DNA from 2 places in the Paraburkholderia kururiensis genome. Region 2 is predicted to be linked to the other one. Evidence: riboswitches for the same ligand, from Rfam matches in the RefSeq annotation. Region 2 holds a riboswitch; the other holds the start of a gene.
What was found. A riboswitch is a leader RNA that binds a small molecule or an ion and turns the genes downstream of it on or off. The one in region 2 is predicted to bind cobalamin.
Positions count from the first base shown of each region.

Region 1: another riboswitch for cobalamin. It lies ahead of U0042_RS23365 (TonB-dependent receptor domain-containing protein); the one in region 2 lies ahead of cobG (precorrin-3B synthase).

Region 1 covers NZ_CP139965.1:5,194,497-5,206,597, forward strand. The annotation lists gene ilvD (dihydroxy-acid dehydratase) at 8-1,681, opposite strand; gene U0042_RS23330 (LysR family transcriptional regulator) at 1,826-2,776, shown strand; gene lgt (prolipoprotein diacylglyceryl transferase) at 2,934-3,839, shown strand; gene U0042_RS23340 (SIMPL domain-containing protein) at 3,929-4,657, opposite strand; gene U0042_RS23345 (EVE domain-containing protein) at 4,894-5,352, opposite strand; RNA gene ssrS (6S RNA) at 5,527-5,708, opposite strand; gene U0042_RS23355 (cell division protein ZapA) at 5,835-6,149, opposite strand; gene U0042_RS23360 (ATPase) at 6,146-6,538, opposite strand; cobalamin riboswitch at 6,886-7,165, shown strand; gene U0042_RS23365 (TonB-dependent receptor domain-containing protein) at 7,289-9,268, shown strand; gene U0042_RS23370 (FecCD family ABC transporter permease) at 9,278-10,315, shown strand; gene U0042_RS23375 (ABC transporter ATP-binding protein) at 10,312-11,124, shown strand; gene cobT (nicotinate-nucleotide--dimethylbenzimidazole phosphoribosyltransferase) at 11,288-12,101, shown strand, end outside.
Region 2 covers NZ_CP139965.1:6,356,349-6,368,449, reverse strand. The annotation lists gene cobW (cobalamin biosynthesis protein CobW) at 1-364, shown strand, start outside; gene cobN (cobaltochelatase subunit CobN) at 371-4,294, shown strand; gene U0042_RS28440 (ATP-binding protein) at 4,291-5,454, shown strand; gene U0042_RS28435 (VWA domain-containing protein) at 5,511-6,143, shown strand; gene cobJ (precorrin-3B C(17)-methyltransferase) at 6,201-8,117, opposite strand; gene U0042_RS28425 (precorrin-2 C(20)-methyltransferase) at 8,105-8,863, opposite strand; gene U0042_RS28420 (precorrin-8X methylmutase) at 8,860-9,486, opposite strand; gene cobG (precorrin-3B synthase) at 9,479-10,951, opposite strand; cobalamin riboswitch at 11,089-11,353, opposite strand; gene cbiE (precorrin-6y C5,15-methyltransferase (decarboxylating) subunit CbiE) at 11,452-12,101, shown strand, end outside.

The DNA of each region.
Region 1 (12,101 bases), 1.2 Mb from region 2:
CTTCGCGTTAGCCTGTCACCGCGCCCTTGTTCGCCGGGCGCGCAAGCGCTGCGTACTTCGCGAGCACGCCGCGCGTGTAGCGCGGCGCCGGCTGCTTCCAGGCCGCGCGGCGGCGCGCCAGTTCGGCGTCGTCGACGTTGAGCTGCAGCAGCAGCTTGTGCGCGTCGATGGTGATCGAGTCGCCTTCCTGCACGAGCGCGATCGTGCCGCCCACGAAGGCTTCCGGTGCGACGTGACCCACCACCATGCCCCACGTGCCGCCCGAGAAACGGCCGTCCGTGATCAGACCCACCGATTCGCCCAACCCCTTGCCGATGATGGCCGAGGTCGGCGCGAGCATTTCAGGCATGCCCGGACCGCCTTGCGGGCCGAGGTAGCGCAGCACCACCACGTCGCCCGCCTTGATCTTGTCGTCGAGGATCGCCTGCATGGCGCTCTGCTCGTCGTCGAACACGCGTGCCGGACCCGTGATGACCGGATTCTTCAGGCCCGTGATCTTGGCCACGGCGCCGTCTTCCGCGAGGTTGCCCTTCAGGATAGCGAGGTGGCCCTGCTTGTAGAGCGCCTGGTCGATCGGGAAGATCACCTTCTGGTCCGCGCGCGGCACCGAGGGCACGTCCTTCAGTTCTTCGGCAAGCGTCTTGCCCGTGATGGTGATGCAGTCGCCATGCAGCAGGCCCGCGTCGAGCAGGATCTTCATGACCTGCGGAATGCCTCCTGCCTGATGCAGGTCGGTGGCCACGTACTGGCCCGACGGCTTCAGGTCGCAGATCACGGGCACGCGGCGGCGGATGCGCTCGAAGTCGTCGATGGTCCATTCCACCTCGGCCGCATGCGCGATCGCGAGGTAGTGCAGCACGGCGTTGGTCGAGCCGCCCGTGGCCATGATCACCGACACGGCGTTTTCGATGGACTTCTTCGTGATGATGTCGCGCGGCTTCAGATCGCGCTTCACGGCTTCGACGAGCACGCGCGCCGATTCGGCAGCGGAGTCCACCTTCTCCTGGTCCGGGTTCGCCATCGTCGACGAATAGAGCAACGACATGCCGAGCGCCTCGAACGACGAGCTCATCGTGTTGGCCGTGTACATGCCGCCGCACGAGCCGGTGGTGGGGCACGCGTTGCGCTCCACGCCTTCGAAGTCCTCTTCGGACATGCGGCCCGCCGTGAATTCGCCGACGGCCTCGAAGGCCGACACGATGGTCAGGTCCTTGTTCTTCCAGTGGCCGGGGCGAATCGTGCCGCCGTACACGTAGATGCCCGGCACGTTCATGCGGGCGAGCGCCATCATGCCGCCCGGCATGTTCTTGTCGCAGCCGCCGATCACGACCACGCCGTCCATCCACTGGCCCTGCACGCACGTTTCGATGCAGTCCGAGATCACTTCGCGCGAGACGAGCGAGTACTTCATGCCTTCGGTGCCCATCGACATGCCGTCCGAAATGGTGGGCGTGCCGAAGGTCTGCGGATTGGCGTCCGCGCCCTTCACGGCGGCGACGGCGGCGTCGGTCAGCTTTTGCAGACCGGCGTTGCAGGGCGTGATGGTGGAGTGGCCGTTGGCGATGCCGATCATCGGCTTGTCGAAGTCGGCCTTTTCGTAGCCGATGGCGTAGTACATCGAGCGGTTCGGCGAGCGCGCGACGCCCTGGGTGATGTTCTTCGAGCGGCGGTTGTACGACATGGGGAGCTCCATAGGTTGCTGTTATGCGATGCCGGGCGGGCGCGAGCGCCCCGTCGCCGGCATGTGGCGAGAAGCATGCAGTTTCACGAACCGAATGTCCAATATATTATTGATGGCATATTAGGTCGCAAAACATATCAATCGATGCTCTCGACAACGCCCGATCTTCGTCAGTTGCGCTACTTCGTCGCCGTGGCCGAGGAAAAGCACTTCGGCCGCGCCGCGGCGCGGCTTTCCATGACGCAGCCCCCGCTGTCCCAGGCCATCCGCGCGCTGGAAGAGACGCTCGGCGTGGCGCTTTTCGCCCGCACGCGCCGCACCGTGGAACTCACGCCCGTGGCCGTGGACCTCTTGCCGGAAGTCAGGCGCCTGCTCGCTGCCGCCGACGGCCTGCGGCCGCTCGCGCAGAGCCTTGCGCGCGGCGAAGCCGGCGTGCTTTCGCTGGCGTTCGTTTCCACGGCCGACTACGGGCTGTTGCCGCTGCTGCTGCGCGACTTCGGCACACGTTATCCGCGCGTGCGCCTGCAGCTTGCCGAGGCGACGAGCGACGTGCAGGTCGACGAACTGGTGGCAGGGCGTATCGATGCCGGCCTCGTCATCGCGCCGCTGCCGCCGCGCCATGCCGCGCAGCTTTCGTATCTGCCGATTGCGCGCGAGCCGCTCGTGATCGCGATGCCCACGGAGGTTTCGGTGCGCGCGGGCGGCCCCGACGCCGACGGCTGGTGCGACACGCCCGTAAGCCTCGCCGATCTGGCTGACGCGCCGCTCGTGGTCTTCCCAAGGCGTTTGGCGCCAGGCTTTTATGACATCATTATGGATTGCTACGGCGCGGCCGGCCTGACGCCTCGCATCGGCCAGGAGGCCATCCAGATGCAGACCATCGTCAGCCTCGTGTCGGCCGGCATGGGCGTCGCACTGGTGCCGCAATCGCTGCGTAACCTGCGGCGCACGGGCGTGGTCTACCGGCCTTTGCGCGAGGCGGTGCCCGCCATCGAAACGGGGCTGGTGTGGCGCACGGCGCAGGTGAGCCCGGTGCTGGCCGGTTTCATCGACATCGTGCGCGCCCACGCGGCCACGGCGGGGCCGCCGGGATGAGCGGAGCGTTGAACGGCGAAGGGCGGTGGATCGGTGCCGGCGAACAATGTCGAGCGACGCTGGTCGAACCCCGCACGCTGCCGCCGGCGCGTCTGCCCGCTGTTGCCCTTTAGTCCTTATCTGATACTCACACCGATCGCGGGAAACCGACTCCACGATGCTGATCCACCCGAATTTCGACCCTGTAGCCATTCACCTCGGCCCGCTGGCGGTGCGCTGGTATGGCCTCATGTATCTCGTCGCGTTCATTGCGGCAATCGTCGTGGGCCGCCTGCGCCTGCGGCTGCCGTACGTCGCGGCGCAAGGCTGGACCGCGAAAGACATCGACGACATGCTGTTCTACGGCGTGCTCGGCACGATTCTGGGCGGCCGGCTCGGCTACGTGCTGTTCTACAAGGCGAGCTGGTACTTCGCGCATCCGCTCGACATCTTCAAGGTGTGGGAAGGCGGCATGTCGTTTCACGGCGGCTTTCTCGGCGTGACCTTCGCCATGGTGCTGTTCGCGTGGCAGCGCAAGCGCCACTGGCTCCAGGTGACCGACTTCATCGCGCCGATGGTACCCACGGGGCTCGCGGCAGGGCGGCTCGGCAACTTCATCAACGGGGAGCTGTGGGGGCGTGTGACGGACCCGGCGGCGCCGTGGGCCATGATGTTCCCGGGCGCCTCCAACGACGACGCGCAGTGGCTCGTCGCGCATCCGCAGCAGGCAGCCCAGTGGCACCTCGCGGACGTCTTCGCGCAATACCACATGCTGCCGCGGCATCCGTCGGAGCTTTATGAGATCGCGCTGGAAGGCATCACGCTCTTCTTCGTGATCATCCTGTTTTCGCGCAAGCCGCGGCCGCTCGGCGCCGTGTCCGCGATGTTCCTGATCGGCTACGGTCTGGCCCGCTTCACGGTGGAGTTTGCGCGCGAACCGGACGACTTCCTTGGCTTGCTCGCCCTCGGCCTTTCGATGGGCCAATGGCTTTCGCTGCCCATGATTCTCGTGGGCTGCGCGATGATGGTGTGGGCTTATCGCCGGCATGGCCGCGAAGCGGGGCGGCCGGCCGAGGCGAGTTGAACCGGGCTGGATTCAGGTGGACCGAACCGGCGTCACGTTGAGCCCACCTGATTTCGCGCCGTCACGCTGAAGCGGCGGACGGCGCAACGTTACTTCATCTGTACCGATCCCGACACGTTGACCGTCACGGTCGACGTACCGCCTTCCAGCGGCATCGGCGCGGCCTTCGCTTCCGCCGACATGGCGCGCGCGGCCATCATCATGACGGGCCTCGGCTGAATGCCACCGTACCCGACGTTGACCTCGCGAATCGAGTAGCTGCTGTAGCCGAACGCGCGCGCGGCCGACGACGCCTGGTCGCGGAACGACGCAATGGCTTCGCCCGAGAGTTTCTGTTCGGCGGCCCGGCGGGCTTCCGGCGAGAGCGAAAACTGCACGTTGCCCACCTGCATGCCGGAGGCGAGCTGCCCGGCGAGACGCGACGCCGCCGCAAAGTCGCGCGACTCCAGCACCACTTCCGTCCGACCGCGCCATGCCGAGATGCGGCCATCGCGGTCCGTGGACGGATAGATCGAGAACTGGCCGGAGCGTGCCGTCACGCCTGCCGTGCCCTTGGCCTGCTGAAGCGCGCGGTCCGCGTGCTGGTTCAGTGTGGTGGTGAGCGAGGCGGGGTCGCTTGCTTCCTGCTCGTAGAACATCGTGATTTCCACGACGTCCTGCGGGACTTCGGCGCTGGCCTGGGCAGAGAGCGACAGCACGCCCGCAGGCTGATAACGCGCGTCGCTTTGCGCCCAGGCGGCCGAAGGGACGAGCGAGAGGCCAAGCGGCGCGGCCGTGGCGAGCGTGATCGCGAAGGCAAGCGCAGTCTTTCTGGTCATTTTTGACTCCTTCTGAACGGGTTCTTCGCACCTTCGAATGCGTGCGCAGCGCAAGCGCGCAACGACGCGGCAATGTCGCGAGCGGAGGTGCATCCGCCGCGGCCCCGCGTGGCATAGCGCTTGCGTGCCGTTAGGCCCGCATCATGCGTGCGGGGTTCCCTGTCTCGACGATTGCGGCGGATGGTCGTGAATGCGACGGCGGCACGGCACTGCACTTCGTGTGCCGCCGGCTCGCATCACATGAGGTGCTTCGTGATGAAGCGCCACTCGGCTTCGGTGACCGGCGTGATGGAAAGCCGGTTGCCCTTCGCGAGCACGCGCATGTCGGCAAGCTCGGGGTGCTCGCGCAGTGCCGCGAGCGGAATCAGCGGCACTTTCTTCTTGAACACGACGTCCACCAGCAGCCAGCGCGGTTCTTCGCGACTCGACTTCGGATCGTAGTAGGGGCTCTTCGCGTCGAACTGGGTCGGGTCCGGGTAGGCCGTGGAGGAGACCTCGGCGAGCCCCGCAATGCCGGGCTCCGGGCAACTCGAGTGATAGAACAGCACGCCGTCGCCGATGCGCATCGTGTCGCGCATGAAGTTGCGTGCCTGATAGTTGCGAACGCCGGTCCAGGGCAGCGTGTGCCCGGGTGCGTTGGCGAGATCGTCGATGCTTGCTTCGTCCGGTTCGGACTTCATCAGCCAGTAGCGCATGAGTCGAAGTGAACGTCGAAAGTGAGCGTTGAAGAAAGAGGCGGTGCGGTAACGGGACCGCGAGACAACGAGGACGACAAGGCAACAGCCTGGGAGCGGCCGCAAGGCGACAGGCCGCAAAACAACGAGCCGCAAAGTAAAACGGCACCGGACTCTCGTCCGGTGCCGTTCGAATAGGTCCCCGCCTTAGCCGCTAGGCCGGCATCCTGAACCTGAGGTTCAGAATTGGTCGCAGTTAGCAGCACTTCGGGTACATCAGACAGAGTGACGCGCACGCCCGTGCTACAAATTTCCGCAACCGTGCACATGGCATTGGTTCAAGGAATATATGACCTTGGCGAACCAGGCAGGGAAGCTGACTAAACCTGTTTGAAACCGTTGCTGCTCAAACCGCTTTTTCGCGCCGCTGCAACGCGGCCGGTTTGTTGAAGAGCGCAGTATATATGGATTGAACGCGCTGTGTTCAATACTGCCGTTCAACTTTACTGCACGCCGTACTGTTGAATCACAGTACCCAGCTGCTCATTCATCTGGCGCATTGTACGCCGGATTTCTTCGGCGGGGAAAGCTTCGCCGTGGCGCACGCTCGTCTGCAGGCGCAGCAACTCGGATGCGAGCGAAAGCGCTGCCATGACGGCGATGCGGTCGGTGCCGCGCACGTTGCTGTGCTCGCGCACCTTCGACATTTCCGCATCCACACGTGCCGCCGCTTCGATCAGCGCGGGCTCCGTTTCAGGCGAGCAGGCGAGGCGATAGTTCTGCCCGAGAATCGACACTTCGATCAGTTTCGTGCTCATGCGTTTTCTCCGTGGCGCGCTTCGTGAGTGCCCGAAGCCGTTTCACCGTGCGCGTGGTGTCCTTCTTCGCGTTCTTCTTCCTGTTGCGACGAAGCGAGCAGATCGAGCTGGTTGTCCGGTTCGCCCTGGCCCTTGGCGCGCGGCAACTTTTCGAGGATGGCGTTGAGCCGGACCTGCGCGTCGTCAATCTTCGCCGACAGCGTGTCGCGCTCCGCCTGCAGCGCGTTGCGTTCCTCGCGCAGCTGTTCGATTTCGGCGCGCGCGCCATCAAGTTGCGCGTGCAATTGCGCGACCTGCTCTTCGAGCGCGTGACGCGCCTCGTGGTGCTGCTGATTGATTTCTATCAGCCGCCCGATGTTCTGGGAGAGTGTTTCGAGTTCGTTGAGCATGTGCTGCGTCCTCTAAAGGAGGGCATTTTAGCGCGGAATGCGCGCGCTTCTGTCATCTGTGTCGTTTCGAGACGTAACAGCCGGCTTCCTGCTGCGAAGCCCCCGCAACGCGCGTCAGCGGAACGCGAAATGCGTGCCGGCCCTTGCCGCAAGGCACTTTTGTGCAGTCCCCGCCGCTGCGGCGCTTCTTCGTACTCCCTTGAAGACGATGCTTGTCGCCGCCGATTTGACACCTTCCGCTATCACGTTCTTGACCATCCTTGACAGTTTTCGCGGTCTTCCTTGATGTCTCCCCGCCATGTCCCGGCACCGCCCAGGGCTTCCTTGACGCTCGCGCGTACGCCTCCTTACACTTGCCGCACTCTGGTGCCCGCGCCTGCGCCCAACGCAAGCGCGGTTAAACGGGAAACAGGGAGCGAAGTCCGGCCCCGGACGCGTCAACCTGTGCTGCCCCCGCAACGGTAAGCGACTGCACGCGCATCACATCGCGTGCCTATCGATTCGACGTGCGCCGCCGACGATTCCATCCGTCGCGCGGCGTGCCTGCAAGCCACTGCGCACACGTGCGTGGGAAGGCGAATCGATGCGTCGTCAGCCCGGATACCGGCCAGAGGGCGAGGCGCGCTGCTTCGCCAGCATTGCCGGCACCGGCTGCGGCCCTGGCGGATTGTCTGGCGTGGGTGCGTGCCTCATGACGCATCGGCTTCGCGGGGAGCGAAGCCGGGCACGCTACCACAGGAAAATCGCTCCATGCTTACCCCTCTCGCCCGCGCGACGCTGCTCGCCCTGACGGGCTTGCCGCTGGCCGTCCTGGCCCAGACGCCTGCGGTATCGGCCGGGCCGTCGAATCCGGATACTGCCGCGACCACGGACACACCGCCCATCGCACCACCGGCAGCCTCTGCTTCTGCTGCGGCCGTAAGCACCCACGCAAAATCACAGCCCTCGCCGACCGCCGCTGCCGGCGATCGAACGCTCGCCCCCGTCGTCGTTACCGCGGATCGCGGGCCGCAGCGACTCGCCGACGCCATCCCGCAGACCACGCTGTTCGACGCCCAGGACATCGCCGACACCACGCAGCACGACCTGCCTGGCCTGCTGCAATTCGCGCCCGGCACGCAGATCGTGCGCAACGGCGGGCCGGGTTCCACGGCCACGCTCTTCATGCGCGGCGCGGACGCCACCGAATCGCTCGTGCTGATCGACGGCGTGCGCGTGGATTCGACGAGCCTCGGCAGCGCACAGATCGCGCAGATTCCGCTCGACCAGATCGATCACGTCGAAGTGGTGAACGGCAACGTGTCGGCGCTCTATGGGTCCGGCGCGATCGGCGGCGTCGTGCAGATCTTCACGAAGAACGGCGGCAGCTACCCGCCGCGCTTCAACTTCGAGACCGAATACGGCAGCTATCACACGCAGCGCCAGCAGGTGGGCGTGTCGGGCGCGCTCGATGCCGAGGGCAAGACGACCTTCAGCGTGTCGCTCGCGCGCGCGAAGGACGACGGCTTCTCGTCGATCAACCCGGCGCTCGTGCCGGCCGTGAACCCGAACGCGAACGGTTATCTGAACGAAAGCGCGTCGGCGTCGCTGCGTCACACGTTCAACGAGCGCTGGGACGCCGGCGTGCGCTTCTTCCAGTCGAACGGCAACAGCAGCTTCGACAACCCATACGGCGCGCCTACCGATCTCAACAATCTCTACACGAAGGTGCAGCAGGCCTCGGTGTTCGCGAACGGCAAGGTGACGGACTGGTGGACCACGCACCTCGTCGCCGCGATGGGCAACGACCGCAGCCAGACCGCGCTCAACGGCGTCTATACGGACCATTTCAGCTCGGACAACCGGCAGTACACCTGGCAGAACGACTTCATGCTCGCGCCGCAGCAGAAGATCCAGCTGGGCTACGAGCATCTGGACCAGACCCTCGATTCGAACCAGTACAGCGCGCCGAACCGGCACGTCGATTCCGGCTTCGCGGGTTATACCGGGCGCTTCGGACGCAGCCAGTTCCAGGCCAACGTACGGCGCGACCAGTACTCGGATTTCGGCGGCGCGAACAGCTACTACCTCGGTTACGGCTTCGACATCACCCCACGCTGGAAGGCGACCGCAAGCTGGTCCGACGCGTTTCGCGCGCCCACCTTCAACGACCTGTATTACCCGTACTACGGCAATCCGGCCATCCGGCCCGAGCGCAGTCACTCGGTCGAAGCGGCACTGCAATATGCGTCCGACGCGTTCGGCCTCATGCGGCTCACCGCCTTTCAGACGCGCTACTCGAACCTGATCCAGGCCGCGCAGGTCTTGCCCGGCGTCTACATGGCCGAGAACGTGGGGCACGCGAAGGTGCAGGGGCTCGAAGCCTCGTGGAGCGGCCATGTCGGCAAGACCGACCTGCGCGCCGCACTGACGCTGCAAAATCCCGTGGACGAAGACAAGGACACCGACCTCAACCGACGTGCGCGCCGCTTCGCCTCGTTCACGGCGAACCGCAGTATCGGCAGCTGGCGGGTGGGCGGCGAGTGGCTCTTGAGCGGCGCGCGCAACGACAGCGGTTCGAACCTGGGCGGCTATGGCATCGTGAATCTTTCGGCGCGCTATAACATCACCCGGTCGTGGTACGTTGCCGCGCAGATCCAGAACCTCTTCGACAAGGACTATGAGCTCGCCTACACGTACAACACGCCGCGGCGCAGCGCCTACCTCACGCTGGGCTGGCAGCAGCAGTGAAGGGCGGCGATGAACCGTCTCTTCATGCCCACCGCGCCCGGCATGACGGCGAAACGCGCCGTCGTGGTCTGGGCCGTGCTCGCCGCGCTCGCCCTCGCGGTGTTCGTGGCGTCGCTGCTGATGGGCAGCGTGCCCGTTACCGGGCGTGACGCGCTCGCTGCACTGCTGCCCGCGCGTTCGCACGGCGCCGACATCGCAACGGAGATCGTCCGCACGCTGCGGCTGCCGCGCGCGCTGGCGGGCTTCGCATGCGGCGCGCTGCTTTCGATGGCGGGCGCGCTGCTTCAGGTGCTGCTGCGCAATCCGCTCGCGGAGCCGTATGTGCTCGGCGTTTCCGGCGGCGCGGCGGTGTTCGCGCTGCTCGCGCTGCTCGCCGGGGCAGCCTGGTGGATGGTCAATGCGAGCGCGTTCATGGGCGCGCTGCTGTCGATCCTGCTCGTGCTCGGTCTTGCGCGTCGCGAACTCTGGCGTGGCGAGCCGCAGGACACCTCGCCGCGTCTGCTGCTCACGGGCGCCGTGATTGCTGCGGGATGGGGCGCGGCCATCACGCTGCTGCTCACGCTGGCGCCGGACTCGCATCTGCGCGGCATGCTGTTCTGGCTGACCGGCGAGCTCAACGGCGTCGGCATGCCGTGGTTCACGCTGGTTGCGCTCACTATCGTGCTGGTGGTCGTAGTGCCCGTTGCACCGCAGCTCAATGTGTTGCTGCGGGGCGATGCCGCCGCGCAGGCGTTGGGCGTGCCCGTCGTGCCGCTGCGGTTGCGCGTCTATCTCACGGCGTCGCTCGCTGCGGCGGCTGCCGTGACGACGGGCGGCACCATCGGCTTCGTCGGGCTCGTCGTGCCGCACATGCTGCGGCTCGCGTTCGGCAACGACCAGCGCATGCTGTTGCCCGCGGCGGCGCTCGCGGGCGGTGTCGCCGTGATGGCCGCCGACCTCGTCGCGCGCACGGTCGTGGCGCCCACGCAGTTGCCCGTGGGCGTCGTCACCGCGCTGGCCGGCGTGCCGGTATTTCTGTGGATGCTGTTGAAAAGGCGGCACCGATGAAAACCGCTTTGTCCACTCGCGTCGCGCTCACCGCGCACGATCTGACCTTGCGCGCGGGAACGCGCACGCTGCTCGACGGCTTCACGCAGACCTTTGCTGCGCACGAAATCTGGTGCATCGCCGGGCCGAACGGCGCGGGCAAGACGACGCTGATCTCCGCGCTCGCGGGGCTCGTGCAGCCCGCGGCGGGACACCTCGCGCTGGACGGCGCGCGCCTCGCGGACTGGCCGCCCGTTCAACTGGCGCAGCGTCGCGCGCTGATGCCGCAAGACATTCACGACGCGTTCAGCGCGAGCGTGCTCGACGTGGTGCTGCTGAACCGCTATCCGCATCTGGCCGGATGGGGTTGGGAGCGCGAGGCCGATCGCGCCGCGGCGCATGCTGCGCTCGACCTGCTCGGGCTTGGCCACTTCGCCGCGCGCGACGTGCTTTCGCTCTCGGGCGGCGAGCGGCAGCGCGTGGCGCTTGCCGCCGTGCTGTGCCAGGACGCGCCGCTGCTGCTGCTCGACGAGCCGCTCTCGCACCTCGATCTGCATCATCAGATCAGTTGTCTCGACGCGCTTGTGGCGTGGGCGCGGCAAGCCGCGCGAACGGTCGTCTTTTCGTCCCACGATCTGAATCTTGCGCGCCGCTTCGCCACGCATGCGCTGCTGCTCGATGGCGAAGGCACGTGGCATGCGGGCCCGGCATGCGAGGTGCTGACCCCGCAGCGCGCAAGCCGGGCGTTCGGCTACCCGCTCGTGCTGATTCGCGACGGCCCGCACGAAGCGTTGATCCCGGCGCTGCCGGCGGAGAAGCTGTCCCGATGATCCTCGCGCGTGTTGGCGGTCTCATTCACTCCATACGGGCGACGCCCGATTGCCCCGCGTATATCGGCATGGCTTCATCTGCCCGATCCACCTCGTTTCGCTCATGTTGCCGCTGGTCTTGCGGCGTCCTGCATCAGGCTTCACGGATTCTTGTCGACCCATCATGACTTTGCTATCAACCGCATTACCCGTCGTCGAGCCGCTCGACCAGTCGTTGCGCGACCGGCTTCAGCATCTCATCGACACGCGCACCAAGCCGCCCGGCAGCCTCGGGCGCCTCGAAACGCTGGCGCGCCAGATCGGCATGATCCAGCGCACCACGCGGCCCTCGGTCACGCGGCCCGCACTTATCATCTTCGCGGGCGACCACGGCATTGCGCACGAGGGCGTGAGCCCTTATCCGCAGGCCGTCACGGCGCAGATGGTCGCGAACTTTCTCGCGGGCGGTGCCGCGGTCAACGCGTTCAGCGGCGTGGCGGATCTCGCGCTCGAAGTGGTCAACGCCGGTGTGGCGACGCCGCTCGATACGAGCCCGAACCTCGTCGACATTCCCGTTGCGCGCGGCACGCGCAACTTCGCCCACGAGCCCGCCATGACGCGCGACGAAGCGCTGGAGGCAATGCGCGCCGGCGCCGCGCGCGTGCGCCATCACGCGGCGCTCGGCACGAACGTGATCGGCTTCGGCGAGATGGGCATTGCGAATACGTCGTCGGCTGCGTGCTTGATGAGCCGGCTGTGCGGCGTGTCCATCGACGAATGCGTAGGCCGCGGCACCGGCCTCGACAACGCCGGCCTCGCGAAGAAGCGCAACGTGCTGGCGGCGGCGCTCGAACGTCACCCTGTATCGGGCGATCCGCTCGACGTGCTCGCCACCTTCGGCGGCTTCGAGATCGCGATGATGGCCGGCGCCTTCCTCGCCGCCGCCGAAGCGCACATGGTGATTCTCGTCGACGGCTTCATCGCGACGGCCGCGCTCG
Region 2 (12,101 bases):
TCACGGCTCGTCGAACGACCCCGATCATCACCATCACGACGACTTCGATTCCGTCGTCGTGACGGGCGCGCCGGCCACGCGCGACGCGGCCATCGCGGCGCTGGGCGCGCTCGTGGAGCGCCACACCATCTATCGCGCGAAAGGCTTCGCGGCGCTGCCCGGCGCGCCGATGCGGCTCGTCATTCAGGGCGTGGGCCGCCGCTTCGACAGCTACTTCGACCGCCGCTGGCGTGAGGACGAAATGGATCACCAAACGCGTACGAGCCGCTTCGTCTTGATTGGCGAAGACCTCGATCAGGCCGTGCTGCAAGCAGCGTTCGATGCAGCGCTCGCGTCGGCCGCCGCCGAAGCCACGGGACGCTAGACCGCCATGCATCTGCTGCGCACCGTACCCGGCGGTTTCGTCGACGACACGGCGGGCGTGATCCGCATCGATCAGCGCCCGGCCGACATCGTCGTGCTCAGTTCGGCCGACACCACGCTCTCGCTGCTCGCAAGCGTGATCGAACGCATGGGCGCGGGCTTCCCGAGCCTGCGGCTCGCGAACGTCGCGTTCCTGCGCCAGCCGGCGTCGGTGGACTTCTATATCGACGACGTGTTGCAGCATGCACGCGTGGTCGTGGTGGACCATCTGGGCGGCGAGGCGTATTGGCCTTACGGCATCGAGCGTGTCGTGGAACTCGCGCAGCGCAAGGGCCAGACGCTCGCGATGTTTTCGGGCGATTTGCAGGAAGACCCGAACCTCATTGCACGAAGCACCGCCGACGCCGCGCTGTGCCGGCAACTGTGGCGCTACCTGCGCGAAGGCGGCCTCGCGAATGCCGAAGGGTTCTTGCGCGCGATTGCCTGGCACGCGCTCGGCTGGGGCCGCGAGCCGGCGCCGCCCGTGCCGCTGCCGGCCGCGATGCTCTACTACCCGGCGAATCTTGCAGACGCATCCCGCAGCGCAGCCACCGTGCCGACGGTCGCGGACTGGCAGGCGCGCTGGCGTGAAGGCGCGCCGGTCGTCGCGTTGCTGTTCTATCGTGCGCACGTGCAGGCCGCCAACACGGCGGTGTTCGACGCGCTGATCGAAGCACTCGAAGCACGCGGCATGAACCCGTTGCCCATCGCCGTGACGTCGCTGAAAGACGCGATGAGTCGCGACGTCGTGGCGCAGTTGTGCGCCGACCATAACGTCGCGCTTGTGCTCAATACGACGGCGTTCGCAGCTTCGTCTCTGGACGATCCCGGCGGCCCGGCATCGCCCGCGCTCACCGGCGACGCGCCCGTGTTCCAGGTGATTCTGAGTTCCGGCAATCGCGACGACTGGCTCAAGGACAACCAGGGCCTGCATTCGCGCGACATCGCCATGCACGTCGCGCTGCCCGAGGTGGACGGGCGCATCGTCACGCGCGCCGTGAGCTTCAAGGGCTTTGCTTGGCGTTGCCCGCATACCGAAGTGGACGTGGTGCGCTATCAGCCCGACGCGGAACGCGTGGCGTTCGTGGCCGAACTGAGCCGGCGCTGGTGCCGCCTGCGCAGCCTGCCGAACGGCGACAAGCGCGTGGCGCTTGTGCTCGCCAACTATCCGATGAGCGAAGGGCGCATCGGCAACGGCGTGGGGCTCGATACGCCTGCATCGGTGGTGAGCATTCTCGGCACGCTGCGTGCCGAAGGCTATCGCGTGCCCGAGGTGCCGGCGGATGGCGCCGCGTTGATGGACCGCCTGACTGAAGGCGTCACGAACGACCCCACGGTGCGCGACCTGCGCCCCGCGTTGCAGAGCCTCGCCCTCGACGACTACCTCGCGCACTTCGATGCACTGCCTGCCGACGTGCGGACCGCGCTGAACGCACGCTGGGGCCCGCCCGAGCAGGACCCGACCGTGCGCCGCGGCCGCTTCATGATCGCGGGATGGCGCTGCGGCCACGTGTTCGTGGGCATTCAGCCGTCGCGCTCGCGCGAGGCGGCGGACTACGCGAGCTATCACGACGCCGACCTCGTGCCGCCGCATGCGTATCTCGCGTTCTACTTCTGGCTGCGCCACACGTTCGGCGTGGACGCGATCGTCCACGTGGGCAAGCACGGCAGTCTCGAATGGCTGCCCGGCAAGAGCGTGGCACTGAGCGCGCAGTGCTGGCCCGACCTCACGCTCGGCCCCACGCCGCATCTCTATCCGTTCATCGTCAACGATCCCGGCGAGGGCAGCCAGGCGAAACGGCGCGCGCATGCGGTGATCGTCGACCATCTGATGCCGCCGCTCACGCGCGCCGAAAACTATGGGCCCATGCAGGATCTCGAACGCCAGGTCGACGAGTACTACGAGGCGCTGATGGTCGACGCGCGGCGCGCGAAGCTGCTGCGCGCGAGCATCCTCGACACCATCGCGAAGCATCGGTTGCACGAGGAACTGAGCGTCGCCAAGCCGAGCGGACCCGACGAGGAAGAGGCGCTGCTCGTGCGCGTGGACGCATGGCTCTGCGAACTGAAGGAAGCGCAGATTCGCGACGGCCTGCACGTGTTCGGCCATTCGCCGCAAGGACGCGAGCGACGCGACACGCTGCTCGCGCTCGGCCGCTTTCCATGCGGCGACGGGCAGGGCGCGAACGCGGGCTTGATCGATGCGCTCGCGAAAGACCTGGGCATGGCCGATTGTTTCGATCCGCTCACGGCGGAATGGTCCACGCCGTGGACGGGGCCGCGGCCCGCGTGGCTCGAAGCCGTGAGCGATGCGCCGTGGCGCCATAACGGCGACACGCGCGAACGGCTGGAGCAGCTGGCGGCGGTGTTGCTCGAAGGGGTGTGCGAAGCGACGGCGGGCGATGCGGCTGAAGGGATTGATGCGGCAGAAGCGGCAGAAGCGGCTCGCGCGGATGCGGGGCCATCCCGCGTTGCCGGTTTGCTCGATGCCACGCAGACAGCGCGCGCCTTGCCGCTCGCGAGCCAGGTGCTGCACCGTCTGCGCGACGACGTGCTGCCGCGCCTCGATGCCTGCGGCGGCGAAGAACTGCGCCAGCTCACGCGTGGCCTGGAAGGCCGCTTCGTGCCGCCGGGCCCCAGCGGCTCGCCGTCGCGCGGACGCCCCGACGTGCTGCCCACAGGCCGCAACTTCTATTCCGTCGATACGCGCGCCATCCCCACCCAGGCCGCGTGGGCGCTGGGCGTGAAGTCGGCGCGTCAACTGGTGGAGCGGCATCTGCAGGAGCACGGCGACTATCCGCGAGCCGTTGGTCTCTCGGTCTGGGGCACGGCGACCATGCGCACGGGCGGCGACGACATCGCCCAGGCGCTCGCGCTCATCGGCGTGCGGCCGAAGTGGGCGGCGGGCAGCCATCGCGTGACGGACTTCGAGATTCTGCCGGCGGGCGCGCTGGAGCGTCCGCGCATCGACGTCACGTTGCGCGTGTCCGGCTTCTTTCGCGACGCGTTTCCGAACGTGATGCATCTGTTCGACGCGGCGGTGCAGGCCGTGGCCGAACTGGACGACGAGCCCGAGGACATGAACCCCATCCGCGCCCGTGTGCTGCGCGAGCGCGATGCGTGGATGGCGCGCGGGCTCGACGCGCAGGAGGCCCGCAAGCGTGCCGGCTGGCGCGTGTTCAGCGCGCGTCCGGGTGCCTACGGCGCGGGCCTGCAGCAGATGATCGACACGCGCCAGTGGCAGACCGACGAAGACCTGGCCGAGGCGTATCGCGCGTGGGGCGGCTACGCGTACACGCAGGCGGGCGCGGGCGAAGCCGCGCAGGGCGCGTTCGCCACGCGGCTCGCCGCCATCGACGTCGTGCTCCAGAACCAGGACAACCGCGAGCACGACGTGCTCGATTCGAACGACTACCACCAGTTCCACGGCGGCATGACCGCGGCCGTGCGCCACTTCGCGGGACAGCAGCCGGCGGTCTATCACGGCGACCACAGCAACCCGGCCGCACCGCGCGTGCGTCCGCTCGCCGAAGAGATGGCGCGCGTGATCCGCTCGCGTGTGGTCAACCCGAAGTGGCTGGACGGTGTGAAGCGGCACGGCTACAAGGGCGCCGCGGAGATTGCCGCGACCGTGGACTACCTGTTCGGCTACGACGCGACCGCGCGCGTGGTCGCGGACCATCAATACGCGCTCGTTGCCGACGCCTACGTCAACGACGCCGACACGCGCGCTTTCATGCAGCAGCACAATCCGCACGCGCTGCGTTCGGTGTGCGAGCGGCTGATCGAGGCGATGGATCGCGGCCTGTGGCAGGCGCCCGGCGAACGGCGCGCGCAGATCGAAAGCCAGTTGCTCGCCATCGACGAGCGCATTGAAGAGAGGTCATCGTGAGTTCAAGCGGCGCATGCGTGCCCGGCGTATTGCCGCGGCTCTTTCCCTTCAGCGCGCTGGTCGGGCAGACCGCGTTGCGCGAAGCGCTGTTGCTTGCCGCCGTGGACCCCGGCGTGGGCGGCGTGCTCGTGAGCGGGCCGCGCGGCACGGCGAAATCGACGGCGGCGCGCTCGCTGGCCGAACTGCTGCCCGAGGGCCGCTTCGTCACGCTGCCGCTCGGCGCTACCGAGGAACGGCTTGTCGGCTCGCTCGATCTGAACGAAGCGCTGCGCGGCGGCAGCGTGACGTTTGCGCCGGGCCTGCTCGCGCAGGCCCACAACGGCGTGCTTTACGTGGACGAGGTCAACCTGCTCGACGACGCGCTCGTGGATGCCGTGCTCGACGCGGCCGCGAGCGGCGTGAACGTAGTGGAGCGCGACGGCGTTTCCCACAGCCACGCGGCGCGCTTCGTGCTGATTGGCACCATGAACCCGGAAGAGGGTGAACTGCGTCCGCAACTGCTGGACCGCTTTGGGCTGATGGTCGAACTCGACAATTGCTTCGATGTGGCCACGCGGCAGCAGATCGTGAAAGCGCGGCTCGCATTCGATACGGATCCCGAAGCATTTTGCCGTATCTATGCCGACGAGCAGCGAGCCCTCGCGCAACGTATCCGCGAGGCGCGTGAGGCACTGCCGTCGCTTGCCTTCGACGATGCCGTTCACGCTGACGTGAGCGCGCGTTGCATCGAAGCCGGCGTGGACGGTCTGCGCGCGGACCTCGTCATGCTGCGTGCAGCGCGGGCACTGGCCGCGCTGGAGCGGGCCACGGCGATCACGACGGGGCATGTGGAGCGCGTCGCGCCCGCGGTGCTGCGGCATCGGCGGCGTGAGCAGGCGCGAGCGCAGCATGGCGATGGGGCGTCGTTGCCTGGGGCGTCGTCCGCGCCGCAGGACGACATGGCCGGCGCGGCGCATGAAGGGAAGGGCCGTACCGCGGAAGGCGGCGCCGTTCGTCATGATTCGCCAGCAGCCGGCTCATCGGCTCAGTCCGATGCCGGAGCGCCGGCCGCCGGCACGCCGAACGCAAGCGGCGAGCGCGACTGGGGCTACCTCGCGCCCGAGCACACGGGCATGGCGAACGTGAAGGGTGTGATCCCGCTGTCCGCAAAAAAACGCTGAGCCATCGGGAAGGCGCCGCCGCTGACTCGCGCAGCGGATTCCGATGGCCGGGTGAAGTGGGCGTGAGCGCACGGCGCGATGGCGGACCTCGCACGAGCATCGGCACAGGCGGCAGCACGCGCATCGCGTGGCCCGCCACCTTCGCGCGCAAGCGCAATGTGCCGCTGCGCGCGGACCATCTGCGTTACGTGCACGAAACCGCGCCGCGAGGCGAGCTGCATTGCTTCGTGCTGGACTGCTCGGCGTCGATGCTGGGTGGCGAACGGCTTGCGCTCGCCAAAGGTTTGCTGGTGCGCTGCTTCGATTCTGCCGCACGCGCGCGCGTCGAAGTGGCGCTGGTCTCTTTCGGCGGTATGCGCGCCGACGTGCGCTTCGGTCCCGCCGTGCCGCGATGGTGGAACGAACGGTGGCTCGCGCCGGTGGGCGGCGGAGGCGGAACGCCGTTCGCGCTCGGCCTGCGTGCGGCGGGTCAGGTGCTTAAGCGCGCCGCGCGCAGACAGCCGGCCCAGCACCGCACGCTGTGGATTCTCACCGACGGCCGCAGCAGCGAGCGTCCCGCGAAGCCGGCCTGGGCCGACCGCATCGTGTTCGTGGACTTCGAGCGCCACGTGCCGGCGCTTCAGGTCTGCGGCCGGCTCGCGCAGGCGTGGGGCGCGGAGTGGGTGCGGGCGGAAACGTTGATCGCGTGAGGGCAAGCGGAGCGTGCTCAAGCGCGCACGGCTGAAACGCGGCGCGCGGGCTCGCCATCACGCCTCGTACCACCGCGGCGTATAGATCCACTCGCCGTGCGGGCCGCCCGCCACGCCGCGCGTGGTCGACGACCCGACGATCACCATCGTGCGCATGTCCACCTGATCGGCGCGCAGCGCGCCCAGCGTCGTCGTGACGAGCGTGGCGCCGGGCCGGCCGATGTCGCGGCCCAGCACCACGCGCGTTTGCGGCGCGCGGTAGCCGCGCACGATGTCGAGCGCGCGGTCGAGCTGCCAGGGCCGCGCGCGCGAGATCGGGTTGTAGAACGCCATCACCAGATCGGCCTCGGCGGCGTGGCGCAGCCGTTGCTCGATGATGCGCCACGGCTTGAGGTTGTCCGAGAGCGAGAGCATGCAGAAGTCGTGGCCCAGCGGCGCGCCCGCCTGCGCCGCCGTGGCCATGGCCGCCGAGATGCCCGGCACGATGGCGAGCGCCACCTTGCGCCAGCGCGGGTCGTCCGCGGTATCCAGCGCTTCGAGCACGGCGGCTGCCATGGCGAACACGCCGGGGTCGCCGGACGAGACGATCGCCACGCGCCGCCCCTCGCTCGCGAGCGCGAATGCGTGGCGCGCGCGCTGAAGCTCTTCGCGGTTGTCCGTGGGATGCACGCGCTGATCGTCGCGGAAGGGGCCGGCCATGTTCACGTAGGTCGCGTAGCCGAGGACGTCGGTGGCATCGGCGAGCGCCGCGCGCGCGGCCGGCACCATCAGGTCGGCGCTGCCGGGGCCGAGGCCCACCACGGTCACGCGTCCGCGCGCTTTGCCCGGCAGCGCCGAGGTAACAGACTGTGATGCAACGGCGAGGGCGATACCGTTGCGGTGCGTATGGATGTCGTGAGGCACGCGCAACGCTGCGCGGAGCAGTTGTCCGGCGCGCTCGTGCGGTGCGCTGCCTTGCAGTGTTGCGTCAGCAGAGGCGCTGAACCGAAGCGGCACGCCCAATGAACGCGCCGCTTCTTCGAGGGCCTCGTCGTCCATGCGCTCTTCGGGCGTGAGCAAGGCGGCGAGCGCGAGCGGAGCCAAACCTTGCGCGCGCAGCGCCTCGCGCACGCGGTGCACGATGGAGGCGGCGGCGTTCGTGATGGACGTGCCGGTCGAGTCGCGTTCGCCATCGGAGTTGGAACGGCTGTTGAGTCGTCGTGCTGCGATCGCGCCGTCGGTGGCGTCCAGGTCGTTCTCTTCGCCGCTCGCGTTGTCGTTCGTTCGCAGGTCGTGCGCTGCGCCATCGTTGCAAGCCGCATGCGCGCTGTCCGGCGCGCTCGAAGCCCACACCGCCGCCACCACGCTCTTCGGATGCACCACGAGTTCATCGCGGCGTTCGTCCGATGCCTGCGCCGTCACGCGGATCGTGAGCCGCGCCGATTCGTCAACGGGCAGCGGCACGCGGTCGAGCCAGGGTGCTTCGCCTTCGATGCGCGTATGTTCGCCCGCGAGCAGATCGGAGACGAAACGCTTGCCTTGCTCGAGGCTCGCAAGCGCGTAGCCTTCCGGCGGATTGAGCAGGCACGTGCCGAAGCGCAGCTCGCCGCTCGTCGTGATGGCGGGTGCTACGCCGAGCGCCGCGGCAATCTCGCGCGCCATCACGTTGACGCCCGCAAGGCCGCCCAGCAGCGGCACGACGGCGCTGCCGTCTTCGGCCACGGCGAGCACGGGCGGCTCGCTGCCCTTGTTCGCCAGCGCGGGCGCGAGGCTGCGAATCACGATGCCCGCCGCGCACAGCACCACGATGGGCGTGCCCTGCGCGTAGAGCGTGCGCAGATGGACGCCGAGTTCGGTGAAGGTCACGTCGGCGTCCACGCGCGCATGCAGCCCGTGCAATTGCGCGCCCGCATAGCAGGCCTGAATGCGCCGCGCCGTGCCGAGCGCCCCGGGTCCCAGCACGACGATCGCGGGCGGCGTGCTTACCCTTGCCATCTTTCCCCCGGCACGACGAGCAGCGAAAAATACGGCGACGCCATCGGGTCCACTTCGGCGAGCGGCACGATGCGCTGGTTCGCCATCGTGGCGCGCTCCACGTAGAGCGCGCGGCTCGCGAGGCCCAGTTCGTCCAGCACGCGCCGCACCTTCTCGAAGTTGCGGCCCAGCTTCATGACGACGGCCGCATCCGCATCCATGAGGCGGCGGCGCAGTTCGTCTTCGGGCAGCACGCCGGAGAGCACCGACAGGCTCTGGTTGCGATAGACGAGCGGCGCACCCAGCACCGCCGCGCCGCCCAGCATCGAGCAGACACCGGGCACCACGTCCACGTCGAAGTGGGGCGCGAGGCGATCGTGCAGGTACATGTACGAGCCGTAGAAAAACGGGTCGCCCTCGCATATCACGGCCACGTCGCGGCCCGCCTCCAGATGCGCGCTCACCACGGCGGCCGCCGTGTCGTAGAAGTCGGCGATGATCGCCTCGTACGAAAGCGGCGGGGCGAGCGCTTCGGTCGTCACGGGGTAGACGAGCGGCAACTGGATCTGCTCGCCGGCCAGGTGCGCTTCGACAATGCTGAACGCGTTGCCCTTCTTGCCCTTCGCGACGAAGTACGCCACCACGGGCGCGGCCTTGAGCAACCGCAGTGCCTTGAGCGTGAGCAGTTCGGGGTCGCCGGGGCCCACGCCGATGCCGTAGAGCCGTCCGCGCGGTGTCGTGCGCTCTGTCGTTCGCGCTGTTGTCATTCAGCCTCCGAGGCCAGCGCGTTGACGGCGGCCGCGGCCATCGCGCTGCCGCCGCGCCGGCCTTCCACGATCACGAACGGCACGCCGCGGCTGTCGGCGGCGAGCATCGCTTTCGATTCGGCGGCGCCGACGAATCCCACGGGAAAGCCCAGAATCAGCGCGGGCCGCGGTGCGCCCGCGTCGAGCATGTCGAGCAGATAGAAAAGCGCGGTGGGCGCATTGCCGATGGCGACCACGCTGCCGGCCAGATGAGGACGCCAGAGTTCGAGCGCCGCCGCCGACCGCGTGTTGCCAAGCTCGCTTGCAAGCGCGGGCACGGCCGGGTCGCCGAGCGTGCAGAGCACCGGGTTCGCCGCGGGCAACCGCGCGCGCGTGACGCCTTCGGCCACCATGCGGGCATCGCAGAGAATCGGCGCGCCGCGTTTGAGCGCATCGCGCCCTGCCGTGCCCGCGCCCGGCGAAAACTTGAGCGCATCGACGATATCGACCATGCCGCACGCGTGGATCACGCGCACCGCGAGCTTTTCGAGGTCGGGCGGGATGCGGGAGAGGTCGGCCTCGGCGCGGATCGTCGCGAAAGACGCGCGATAGATGGCCTGGCCGTCGCGGACGTAATCAAGCATGGGAAGAAACTCCGTACGCGAGGCGCGCCGCGTGAAGCACGCGCGTGGCCTGGTCGAGGGTGAGATGGGTGTCGAGGCGTTCGCCGAAGCGCGGGGTGGCGGGGCCTGCGCCGAGGGCGCCGCTTTCGTCGGACGGCGATTGTGCGGCCGCCTGTTCGACGCGCCGATAGACGTCGTAGCGGCCCGGCTCCACGGCGAGCAGCGTGTAGGGCGCGCAGTGCGCGGCGGCGCACGAGCGCACACAGCCGCTCACGTGAACTTGCACGTCGTCTGGCAGATGCGGCGCGAGTGCGAGGGCATCGGCTTTGGTGTCGGCGTGCGCCTTCATGCAACCGGGCGAGCCCGCGCACGCAACGAGTCTTGCGAGCGGATGGCGCGCGTCCTGAATCAGTCCGAGTGCATCCAGAGCGCGTTGGACCTGCGGTACCGCGGACGCTTCGACGTCGACCAGCAGCACGCCTTGCCACGGCGTGGCGCGCAGCGTGGCGGCGGTCTGTTGTGCGAGCCGCGCGAGTTCGCGCAGCGTGGGCGCATCGAGGCGGCCGAGCGGCGGCTGCGCGCCTACGTACCACCGTTCGCCATCGCGTTGCCGGTGAGCGCCGAATCGCAGCGATGCGTCGGCGGGCGCGCGGCGCCATGCGTCGACGGCGGCGTCACGGCGCAGCGGAAAATCGATACGGTATGCCAGGTGTTCGAGCAGCGCGATCTCGCCGTGCGCGGCGACGAGGTGGCGCATGCGCGTCTCTTCGGGGCGGGCGAGGTCGAGGAACAGCGTGAGCAGCGCACGAACCAGCGCGGGCACGTCGACCGCCTGCACGGCGGCGAGCGCGCAACGCTGCGTGCACGACGGTTCGCCCGCCAGGCCGAACGCGAACCAGGTTTGGCCGGCGTGCTGTTCCGGCGCGATGGCCGAGAGCCAGATGTCGTGCGGATGATCGAGCGCCGCGAGCCGTTCGCCGCCGTCGAGCAGCAACGCGAACTTCGGCGAGAGCGCGGCGAAACGCGGCTCGCCTTCCAGCAGCGCGAGCAGTTGTGCGGCGAGATGCCGCGTGTCGACGAGTGCGCCGATGTCGCGGCCCGCGGAGGGACTCGCCATCACGTTGCGCACGTCGTCGGCGGCGGCAAGGCGTGGCGTCGACAACGGCGCGTCGCACGACGCCTTGGACGCAAGAGGCGACGCATCCGGAAACTGCCGCGGCCCGAGCCCTGCCGCGAGCAGCCGCGCAATCAACGCGGGCTCGTGGCCGGCGCGCACGCCGCGCAGTTGCACGTTGGACCGGTTCGTCAGTTCGATCACACCGCCGGCATGTTCGCTTGCCGCCTCGGCAATCGCGATGGCCTGTTCGGCGTGCAGCTCGCCGCCGGGCAGCTTGATGCGGCACAACCCGCCGTCGCGTGCGCTGACGATGCGCGTCAGCGCGGGACAGGCGGAAGGCCGAAGCGAAGGAGTCGGATCGTGGCTCAATGCGCAGCGCTCGCGTTCAGTGAGATCGGTGAAAAAGCTCAGTGAGGAATCAGGCGTCGCGCTGCGGCCAGGTGTTCTCCTTGCGTGGCGAGGAGAGCGCGCGGCACCGGTGCACCCCGCCCGGTGTTGGCTTGCACGAACGGAACGTCCTGGCCGGCAGGTCTCCTGGCTCGCAGCTTGCCGGGTTGCCGCATGGAAGACGCGCGAAAAACGTACGAAAGCGCGTTGAAGACCATGTGCGACCCGGCGTCCGTGCCGGCCTTCCCGGTGGATCGGCTGGCTTGCCCGATCGTCCAGTGGCGCGTGGCGGCGCGGACTTTCTGCTCACAGTTGCGGGGGCAGCCACAGCTTGGCTGTGTTCCCTTTTCAGCCCCGTAGGGCACCGGCGAGGCGGTATTATCCTCTTTTTTGCGACGGGCACGACCGCGCAGGAAGGCCGCAGTAAAGCCTGCAAAGACCGGCGCGAAGCGGCACTGATCAAGCTCAAAGGAAACGATGCAATGCCCGCCTGGCTGACGGTGGTAGGTGTAGGGGAAGACGGATTTGCCGGGCTCGGCCGGGCGGCGCGACGCGCGTTGCTCGAAGCGGATGTGGTGGTGGGCGGCCAGCGCCACCTCGCCATGTTGCCCGCGCGCATTGCGGCGCGGCGCGAGGCCTGGCCGTCGCCGTTCGACATCGCACCGGTGCTCGCGCGGCGCGGCAAGCCGGTGTGCGTGCTGGCGAGCGGCGACCCCATGTTTTACGGCGTCGGCGCCACGCTCGCGCGGGCGCTGTCCGCCGACGAATGGCGCGTGCTGCCCGCGCCGTCGTCGCTTTCGCTCGCGGCGGCGCGGCTCGGATGGGCGTTGCAGGAAGTCGCGGTGGCGTCGCTCGTAGGGCGCCCGCTTGCCGCGCTGAACGCGCATCTTCACGACGGCGCCCGCATCTTCGTGCTGAGCCGCGACGGCGAGTCGCCCGGCGCCATCGCCGCGCTGCTGCGCGAGCGCGGTTTCGGCGCCACGCGCATGCACGTGTTCGAGCATCTGGGCGGTGACCGCGAACGCCGCATCGACGTGCGTGCCGCGGCCTGGCCGTCCGATCAAGCGCGGGACGTGGCCGCGCTCAACGTCGTGGCGCTCGCCTGCGAGGCAACGGAGGCGCGTTCGTTGCC